Regions from separate parts of the Variovorax sp. VNK109 genome, predicted to be linked through region 1. Evidence: predicted binding sites of a transcription regulator. Region 1 holds the regulator's gene; the other holds the start of a gene.

Region 1 (5,015 bases):
CGTGACCTCGAACCGGCCGCCCTGCATGCCCAGGCCCTGCATGGCTTGCGTGATGGCCGTGGCCAGTTGCGGAGCGGCTTTCGCGCGCGCTCGGGAGAGTTTGCGCGCTTGCGAAAGGAATCCGTCGCGCGCCGCATTTTCGGCCTTCTCCAGCGCGTGCAGGTCGGCTGCAGCGTCCAGGCGCGACAGTTCTTCCTTCCATCCGGCAAGCAGGGCAGGCAGCTCCGGCGCCGTGCGCTTGTAGCGGCGGGCGAGCGACAGCCAGAGCGCGACGCGCTCGTCCAGCTCGGCGAGACGAGACGGGTCGAGTTCCGTCTTGCGCAGGTAGCCGTGCAGCGTGTGGACGGCGTCCTCGGCCTGCGCGAGGCTGGAGGCGAGCACGTCGGACAAGGCCTGGAATTCGGGGTCGATGTGCGCCTGACCAGCCAACGATGTCTGTGCCCGTGCAAGACCGGCCAGCGCGCCGGATTCATCGTCTTCCAGGGCGTTCAGCGCCTGGTGGGCCGTGTCCAGCAACGCTTGGGCATGCGAGAGTCGTGTATGGGCCGCGTTGAGTTCGTCCCATTCACCTGCACCCGGTGCAAGCTTGTCGACTTCACCGATCTGCCAGGCCAGCCGCTCGCGTTCACGTTGCAGCGTGTCCTGCGCATTGCGTGCGTCTTCCAGTGACTTTTGCGCGGCACGCCATTGCTGCCACGGCGCGTCGAGTTCGCCGGCATTCACGCCCGCGTACGCGTCCAGCAACTGGCGGATGGACTCGGGCCGGGTCAGGCTTTGCCACGCATGCTGGCCGTGGATGTCCAGCAGGAAATCACCGGCCTCGCGCAACTGCGTGGCGGTGGCGGGGCTGCCGTTGATCCATGCACGGCTCTTGCCTTGCGCGTCCACCGTGCGGCGCAGCAGCAGCGTGTCGGAATCTGCCTCAGTGTTGGCTTCAAAGCCGGCATCCTGCAGCCAGAACGCCAGTTGGGGTGGCGCGTCGAATTCGGCGCTGATGTCGGCGCGGGCCGCGCCTTCACGTACCACGCCGGCGTCGGCGCGGGCGCCCAGCGCCATCTGCAAGGCATCGACGAGGATGGATTTGCCGGCACCGGTTTCGCCGGTGAGAACGGTGAAGCCTGCGGACAGGTCGAGTTCGAGCTCGTGCACGATCACGAAGTCGCGCAGCACGATGCGCCGCAACGCCATGGCTCAGGACCCTCCCTCGTTCCAGTGCAGCTTCCTGCGCAGCGTGTCGAAATAACTCCAGCCACGCGGATGCAGGAAGCGCACATGGTGTTGCGAGCGCCGCACCGTCACGCGGTCGCCGTGCAGCAGCGAGGCGAGCGATTGCATGTCGAAGTTCGCGCTGGCGTCGCGTCCGGCGACGAGTTCGATGGCGATCTCGGAAGCGTCCGGCAGCACGATCGGACGGTTGGACAGCGTGTGCGGCGCGATCGGGACCATGACCCAGCCGGGCACCGAAGGGTGCAACATCGGCCCGCCGGCCGACAGCGCGTACGCGGTCGAGCCCGTGGGCGTGGCGATGATCAGGCCGTCTGCGCGATGGCTCGCGACAAAGCGGCCGTCGACCTCGATGCGCAGTTCCACCATGCCCGAGGTTGCGCCGCGGTTCACCACCACGTCGTTCATGGCGCGGGCATCGAACACGCATTCCTCGCCGCGCATCACGCGCGCATGCATCAGGCTGCGATGGTCCTCCTCGTACTCGCCCATGAGCATGGGCGTCAGCGTGGCCTGGTAGTTCTCGATGGGGATGTCGGTGACGAAGCCCAGACGACCCTGGTTGATGCCGATCAGCGGAACGCCGTACGGTGCAAGCCGGCGGCCGATGCCCAGCATCGTGCCATCGCCCCCGAGCACCAGGCCCAGGTCACTCTGCTGGCCAATCGCCTCGACGTCGAGAACGGGAAAACCGGTGATGCCCGAGTTGCTGGCCGTGTCGTGCTCGATCACCACCTCGCAGCCCAGGTTCTGGACGAACTTGGCCAGATCTTCCAGCGTCTTGCGGGACGTGGCGGCCGACCCCCCGGGGGCAGCGGCTTGGTACTTGCCGATCAGGGCAACCTGGCGAAATTTGCTGCTCATGCGGGAAATTAGATCATTAAAATCGTTGCATGCTCGATGATCGTGCCAAGTTGTTGCTCAAAGCGCTGGTCGAGCGCTACATCGCCGACGGACAACCCGTCGGTTCGCGTACGCTGTCCCGCGCGTCGGGGATCGAACTCTCGCCTGCCACCATCCGCAACGTGATGTCGGACCTGGAAGAAGCGGGCCTCATCGCCAGCCCGCACACCTCGGCCGGGCGCATCCCGACCTCGCGCGGCTATCGCCTGTTCGTGGACACCATGCTCACCGCGCAGCGGCACGAGCTGAGTACGCCGCACCTCGTGCCTGACCAGCCGCAGAAGGTGATCGCCAACGCGGCGCAACTGCTGTCCAACCTGTCGCAGTTCGTCGGCGTCGTCATGGCGCCGCGCCGCTCGTCCGTGTTCCGTCACATGGAATTCATGCGGCTGTCGGACAAGCGTGTGCTCGTCATCATCGTCACGCCCGACGGCGACGTGCAGAACCGCGTCATCTTCACCGACACCGACTACAACCAGTCGCAGCTCGTCGAGGCGGCCAACTACCTGAACGCCAACTACGCAGGCCTGGCCATCGAGCAGGTGCGCGAGCGCCTGAAGAACGAGATGGAGCAACTGCGCGGCGAAATCGCCACACTCATGCAGGCGGCCGTGACGGTGAGCACCGAAGCACTGACGCAGAAGGAGGACGATGTCGTCATCTCCGGTGAGCGCAACCTGCTGGCCGTGAGCGATTTTTCGAGTGACATGGGCCAGCTTCGCCGGGCGTTCGACATGTTCGAGAAAAAGGCACAACTCGCGCGCCTGCTCGACGTGTCCAGCAAGGCCGAGGGCGTGCGCATCTACATCGGCGGCGAAAGCCAGATGGTGCCGGTGGAAGAACTGTCGGTGGTCAGCGCGCCCTACGAAGTGGACGGCCAGATCGTCGGCACGCTCGGTGTGATCGGCCCCACGCGCATGCCCTACGACCGCATGATCCAGATCGTGGACATCACCTCGCGCCTGGTGAGCAACGCGCTGAGCCACAACCCCAAGTAGCGCGGCCGACGGGTGGCCGCAGCCTACAATGCGCGGTCCGCATCCGTGGGGCGTTAGCTCAGTTGGTCAGAGCAGAGGACTCATAATCCTTTGGTCGTTGGTTCAAGTCCAACACGCCCTACCATCCAACCGTTTCCCCGCGCCACCGCGCGCTGATACGCGGGCCGCGCATGGATGCGCCCGAGCCACGCGGCGATGGCGGGGCGTCCCTCCGTGGCGGCGGCGCGTTCGGCAGCCGCTTCGAGCGGGAAACTCATCTGCATGTCGGCCAGCGTCAGCTCCGTGCCGGCGAACCACTCGCTCTTGCCCAGTTCGGCTTCGATGAAGTCCATGTGCTGCCTGATCTGCGGCAGCACGAACCCTTTCTTGAAGGTTCTGGCGATCGCCTTCGCGACCGGCCTGACGATGAACGGCGCCTTCGTCTCGATCTGGTCGAACACGAGCTTGAGAAGCAGCGGCGACATTGCGGAGCCTTCCGCATAGTGCAACCAGTAGCGGCAGCGCAAGGCCTCCGGCGTTCCGGCGGGCGGCGTGAAGCGCCCGTTGCCGTAGCGCTCGACCAGGTATTCGAGGATGGCGGCGGACTCGGCGACGACGAGGCCGTTGTCCTCGATGACGGGCGACTTGCCCAGCGGGTGGACCTGGCGCAGCTCGGGCGGCGCGAGCATGGTCTGCGGATGGCGTCGGTACAGCTTCAGCTCGTACTCGAGCCCGAGTTCTTCAAGCAACCAGAGGACGCGCTGTGAACGGGAGTGGTCGAGGTGGTGGACGATGATCATGTCGGCATCATGCCAGCGATGCCGCGTTCCGCTGCTTCGGTGCTGCAATGCTTCAGTCTTTCCGCAGCATCACGGCAGTGCCGCTGGCCACGATCAGCGCTGCACCGAGGAAGAAGCTGGCGTTGAAGGCTTCGCGCCAGAAAAGCCAGCCGATCGCTGCAGCCCAGATGAGTCCGCTGTAGTCGAGTGGCGCGATCAGCGACGCGGGCGCATGGCGGAAGGCCTGCGTGATGAGCCCGAGGCCCAGCGCGCTGCACAGCGCGAGCGCCGCCAGTGCCGGTGCATGCGAAAGCTCGACGCCCGTCCAGAGCCAAGGCATGGTGACGCCGGCAAAGACGATCTGCCCGAGCGCGATGTAGAACATCGTCGTGAGCATGCCCTCGCCATCGTCGATCCATCGCGCGCTGACCATGAGGATGGCGTAACCGAGTGCGGCAGCCAGCGGGTATGCATACGCCCATTCGAACCCGCCGCTGTCCGGCCGCACGATCACCAGCACGCCCGCGAATCCGGCGATGACGCTGGTCCAGCGCACCCACCCAACGTATTCGCGCAGCAACACGACGGACAACACCGTGACGAACAGCGGCGCACTGTAAGCCACGGCGGTGGCGGCAGCCAGCGGCACCTTGGCAAGCCCCGCGTAGAAGATGCTGGCCGTGACGACGTTGGCAAGACCGCGGAAGACGTGAAGGCCACCGTTGCGCGTGCGCAGTCCGTCGAGACCTTGCGTCCACACGATCACGCCGGCGAGCGCGGGCGCTGCGATCAGCCCGCGCAGGAACAGCAATTGTGCCGGTGTGTAGAAGTCGCCCAGCCACTTCGCGATCGCGTCGCTGACCGACAGGAACGCAGCACCCGCAAGAATCATGACGATGCCCTGACGGGCGGATGACGAGGTACCGTTCACGCCGCGACTTTACGCGACGCGGCATTACTTGTTGGTGAAGCTCGCGTTCCCCAGCCCGGTACCCAGCGTCAGCACGCCCCATCGCTTCACGTCCGAGGTGAACGGCCGTTGCGACAGGCCCTGCACGACCGCGTCGTTGTGCAGCAGGACGCGGATCTGCTGCCCCTGGATTTTCGGCAGCTTCTCCCGCATGGCCGCGGG
Region 2 (5,015 bases), 370 kb from region 1:
GCGGGCACAGGCATTTCCCCGGCAACCGGCCCAGCACCTTCTTCGTGCTCGACAGACTCGACGCCGCTTCGCTGGGCGCGCTGATCGCGCTTTACGAGCACCGCGTGTTCGTGAGCGGTGCGGTCTGGGGTATCAACAGCTTCGACCAGTGGGGTGTGGAACTCGGCAAGGTGCTGGCCAAGGACATCGAGCCGCGACTTGCCAGCGGCGATGCCTCGAACCTCGATGCGTCCACCGCCGGTCTGCTCGCCCGGCTGCGCGCCTGATCACACGCCCCCCGATTGCGCACACATGAACATCGTCTTCGACTTCGGCGCCGTGCTTCTGACCTGGCAACCGGTCGCGCTCGTGCAACGGCACTTTCCCCATCTCACACCCACGGCGCAGGCCGCGCATGACCTGGCGCGCGCCATGTTCCATCATGAAGACTGGGCTGGCTTCGACCGTGGCACGCATGAGCTGGACGACGTGGTTGCCAGCATGTCGTCGCGCCTGTCGCTGCCGGGTGACGCACTGCAGGAATTCCTCAAGCCGATCGGCGAGCGGCTGTTGCCCATCGAGGAAACGGTGACCCTGCTGCAGCAATTGCGGGAGCGCCGCGACAGCGCGGGTGACGTGAAGCTCTACTACCTGTCCAACATGCCCGCGCCGTATGCGCGTGTGCTGGAAGAACGGCACGAGTTCGTGTCCTGGTTCGACGGCGGCATCTTCTCGGGCGATGTGAAGCTCGCCAAGCCGCAGCGTGAAATCTACGAGCTGCTTGCGAGCCGCCATGCACTGGCGCCGGCGCAAACCGTGTTCATCGACGACTTGCAGGCCAATGTGGACGCCGCGCGTGAAGTCGGCTGGCAGGCCATTCACTGCACGCAGACCAAGGCGCTGGCTGCACAGCTGCAGCCCCTGCTGCCGCAGGCGCGATAGGCACAGCGCACGCGCCAAAGAAAAAACCCGCGAAGCGTGAGCCTCGCGGGTTTTTTCATGCATGAAGCGGCGCTTTCACGCCGCCTGCGTGCCGGGCAATTACATGCCCATGCCACCCATGCCGCCCATGTCGGGCATTGCGGGAGCCGGCGCGTCGTCCTTCGGGGCTTCGGCAACCATGGCTTCGGTCGTCAGCAGCAGCGAAGCCACGGAAGCGGCGTTCTGCAGCGCGGTACGCGTCACCTTGGTCGGGTCCAGGATACCCATTTCGATCATGTCGCCATAGGTGTCGTTGGCGGCGTTGAAGCCGTAGTTGCCCTTACCACCCAGCACGGCGTTGACCACCACGCTCGGCTCGCCGCCGGCGTTGTAGACGATCTCGCGCAGCGGCGCTTCGATGGCCTTCAGGATCAGCTTGACGCCGGCGTCCTGGTCGGGGTTGTCGCCCTTGATCTCACCGGCAGCCTGGCGTGCGCGCAGCAGAGCCACACCGCCGCCGGCCACGATGCCTTCTTCAACGGCAGCGCGGGTGGCGTGCAGCGCGTCTTCCACGCGTGCCTTCTTTTCCTTCATTTCGACTTCGGTGGCAGCGCCGACCTTGATCACGGCAACACCGCCGGCCAGCTTGGCCACGCGCTCTTGCAGCTTCTCACGGTCGTAGTCGCTGGTCGCTTCCTCGATCTGCACGCGCACTTGCTTGACGCGGGCTTCGATGTCGGCAGCAGCACCGGCGCCGTCGATGATGGTGGTGTTTTCCTTGCCCACTTCGATGGTCTTGGCCTGGCCCAGGTCAGCCAGCGTGACCTTCTCGAGCGTCAGGCCGACTTCTTCGGCGATCACCTTGCCGCCCGTCAGGATGGCGATGTCTTCCAGCATGGCCTTGCGGCGGTCGCCGAAGCCAGGAGCCTTCACAGCCACGACCTTCAGGATGCCGCGGATGGTGTTGACCACCAGGGTCGCCAGCGCTTCGCCTTCAACTTCTTCGGCGATGATCAGCAGCGGACGGCCGGCCTTGGCCACCTGCTCCAGCGTGGGCAGCAGGTCACGGATGTTGCTGATCTTCTTGTCGAACAGCAGCACGAACGGGTTGTCCAGGATCGCGGCTTGCTTTTCCGGGTTGTTGATGAAGTAGGGCGACAGGTAGCCACGGTCGAACTGCATGCCTTCGACGACGTCGAGTTCGTTGTCCAGCGACTTGCCGTCTTCCACGGTGATCACGCCTTCCTTGCCGACCTTGTCCATCGCGTCAGCGATGATCTTGCCGATGGATTCGTCGCTGTTGGCCGAGATGGAGCCGACTTGCGCGATTTCCTTGGAGGTGGTGGTGGCCTTGGAAGCCTTCTTCAGTTCGGCGACCAGGGCTGCGACAGCCTTGTCGATGCCGCGCTTGAGGTCCATCGGGTTCAGGCCGGCGGCCACGTACTTGGAGCCTTCGCGCACGATGGCTTGTGCCAGCACGGTCGCGGTGGTGGTGCCGTCACCGGCGTTGTCGGAGGTCTTGGAAGCCACTTCCTTCACGAGCTGGGCGCCCATGTTCTGCAGCTTGTCCTTGAGTTCGATTTCCTTGGCCACGGACACACCGTCCTTGGTCACGGTGGGGGCGCCGAACGAACGCTCGAGCACCACGTTGCGGCCCTTGGGGCCCAGGGTCACCTTGACGGCGTTGGCCAGGATGTTCACACCCTCGACCATGCGTGCACGGGCTTCGCCGCCGAAGACTACGTCTTTTGCTGCCATGTTGAATTACTCCAGAGAATCAGTTGAATGGATGGATGGATGAGGCGGGCGGGCTTACTTTTCGACGACGGCGAAAAGGTCCTCTTCCTTCATGACCAGCAGTTCGTCGCCATCGACCTTGACGGTCTGGCCGCTGTACTTGCCGAACAGGACGCGGTCACCGATCTTCACGCTCAACGCCTTGGTCTCACCCTTGTCGTTCGTCTTGCCGGGGCCGACGGCCAGGATTTCGCCCTGGTCCGGCTTTTCGGCGGCGTTGTCGGGAATCACGATGCCAGAAGCGGTCTTGGTTTCATTTTCCAGACGCTTGACGATCACGCGATCGGCGAGAGGGCGAAGTTTCATTGCATCTCCTTGAATTCGAAGCAAAGGGTTGGGATAAGGAAAGGCGCCGACTTCCACGAAAGTTAGCGCCTGTTAACTTTGGAGGGGTGACGGCCTGAAAGGCCTGTTAGCACTCAACTCCAGCGAGTGCTAATCATAAGGGCATTTATTGGCTTTGCAAGGGTGGTCCGGCGACTTTGGCGGCAGACGGTGTTGCGCCGGCACAGCAAGTTGCTCCGCTGGCAGGCGATGCGACGGGGACCCTGGGCGAACCATATGTAACATCCGTGGCAATGCCTTCTGTCTCTGATTCAACGACCCGCTTGGCGACTGAACTGGCCACAGTACCGGCACCCGTCCGCCTCACCATCGGTTTCGCCAATCTGGTGGGGACCGAGCTGGATGCCCTCGTGTCAGAGGACGTGGCAGTACTGGCGCCCCTGTTCGCACAGTCCCGGGTCGTCCCTGCCCCACAGTTGCCCGGCGCGGACATCCTGTTTGTCTACGCCCAGCTGGATGCCGACGGGAGCATCGTGGGGGCGACCCGCACGGGCATCCGGCAGGTGGCCCAGCTTGCGAATGCAGCCATCGTGGTTCTTGCCTCACCCAACACCGCCGCCAGCATCAAGAATGCGGCGAGCCTGTCCGGACCGAAAACGGCCAACATCGTCTTCACGCTCGACCGCAACGGGCCGGACTTCGGCAAATTCTTCTGCGACCTGTTCGGGAAGATGCGCGATGGGCAGCACATGCTGACGGCGTGGGCGGCGCTCGCCCCGAAAGGCCCGAAAGACAGCCGCCCGTCTGCCTCCCGGATGATCCTGCTGGCGGAAGGCGGCAAGATCGCGTTTCCGCGCCAGGTGCAGCTTCGTCAAGGCATGCCACGCGGCAGTTGCTAGGATGTCGCCTGCTGCAGCTTCCCGCAACGACCCATTTCATGACGACCATCCGAATCACCCCCTCCATTTCCTGCGGCAACGAACTGCCATTTGTGCTGTTCGGCGGCATGAACGTGCTCGAATCGCGTGACCTCGCGCTGCGAGTGTGCGAACACTACGTGCAGGTCACGCAGCGCCTGGGGATTCCCTACGTGTTCAAGGCCAGCTTCGACAAGGCGAACCGGTCCTCCATCCACTCCTATCGCGGCCCCGGGCTGGATGAGGGTCTGGAGATCCTGCGGGCGGTGAAGGAGCGCTTCGGCGTCCCGGTCATCACCGACATCCACGAGCCGTGGCAGGCCCAGCCTGTGGGAGAGGTCGCCGACGTGCTGCAGCTACCGGCGTTTCTGGCGCGCCAGACGGACCTGGTGGTGGCCATGGCCAAGACCGGCCGCGTCGTCAACATCAAGAAGCCGCAGTTCCTGAGCCCTTCCCAGGTCGCGCACATCGTCGAGAAATTCCGCGAAGCCGGCAACGACCAGGTGTTGCTGTGCGAACGTGGCGCGAGCTTCGGCTACGACAACCTGGTGGTGGACATGCTGGGGTTCGGCGTCATGAAGAAGACGACCGGCAACCTGCCCATCATCTTCGACGTGACGCATGCATTGCAGCAACGCGATGCCGGCGGCGCCGCTTCGGGCGGGCGCCGTCAGCAGGTGGTGGACCTCGCCCGCGCCGGCATGGCTGTGGGCATCGGCGGCCTCTTCCTCGAAGCGCATCCGGACCCGGACAAGGCCAGGTGCGATGGCCCCAGCGCGCTGCCGCTGGACAAGCTCGAGCCCTTCCTGCGGCAGGTCAAGGCGGTCGACGACCTGGTGAAGTCGTTCGAGCCGCTCGAGATCCGCTGACCCCGCGAGCCGCTGCCAGATCAGGCGGCCTGTCTCTGGACCACGCCCAGCAGATGCGACAGCCGTTCGGTGTCCGTCGCCAGCCTGGCGCTGGGGGCGCTGTGCACCACCGTGCCGCGTTCCAGCACGATGGCCTGGTCGGTCATCGACAGCGCGAGCACCGGGTGCTGCTCGACCACGATGGAGGGCAGACCTTCCTCCTGCCCCAGGCGACGGACTGCGCGGCTCAGTTCCTCGACGACGATGG

What was found. The regulator HrcA, encoded in region 1, represses chaperone genes, less so after heat shock. The targets are predictions, from matches to a motif close to TTAGCACTCNNNNNNNNNGAGTGCTAA.
Region 2: groES (co-chaperone GroES) is a predicted target of HrcA. The motif match lies at 3,110-3,136, and genes of this name have one in related genera.

The regions. Positions count from the first base shown of each region.
Region 1 covers NZ_JBMSDV010000001.1:817,754-822,768, reverse strand. The annotation lists gene recN (DNA repair protein RecN) at 1-1,188, opposite strand, end outside; gene ACO2Q9_RS04030 (NAD kinase) at 1,192-2,088, opposite strand; gene hrcA (heat-inducible transcriptional repressor HrcA) at 2,118-3,125, shown strand; tRNA gene ACO2Q9_RS04020 (tRNA-Ile) at 3,173-3,249, shown strand; gene ACO2Q9_RS04015 (glutathione S-transferase) at 3,206-3,904, opposite strand; gene ACO2Q9_RS04010 (DMT family transporter) at 3,957-4,814, opposite strand; gene ACO2Q9_RS04005 (ROK family protein) at 4,839-5,015, opposite strand, start outside.
Region 2 covers NZ_JBMSDV010000001.1:1,191,559-1,196,573, reverse strand. The annotation lists gene pgi (glucose-6-phosphate isomerase) at 1-266, shown strand, start outside; gene ACO2Q9_RS05915 (HAD family hydrolase) at 292-921, shown strand; gene groL (chaperonin GroEL) at 1,021-2,658, opposite strand; gene groES (co-chaperone GroES) at 2,713-3,003, opposite strand; gene ACO2Q9_RS05900 (hypothetical protein) at 3,306-3,881, shown strand; gene kdsA (3-deoxy-8-phosphooctulonate synthase) at 3,920-4,768, shown strand; gene ACO2Q9_RS05890 (ABC transporter ATP-binding protein) at 4,789-5,015, opposite strand, start outside.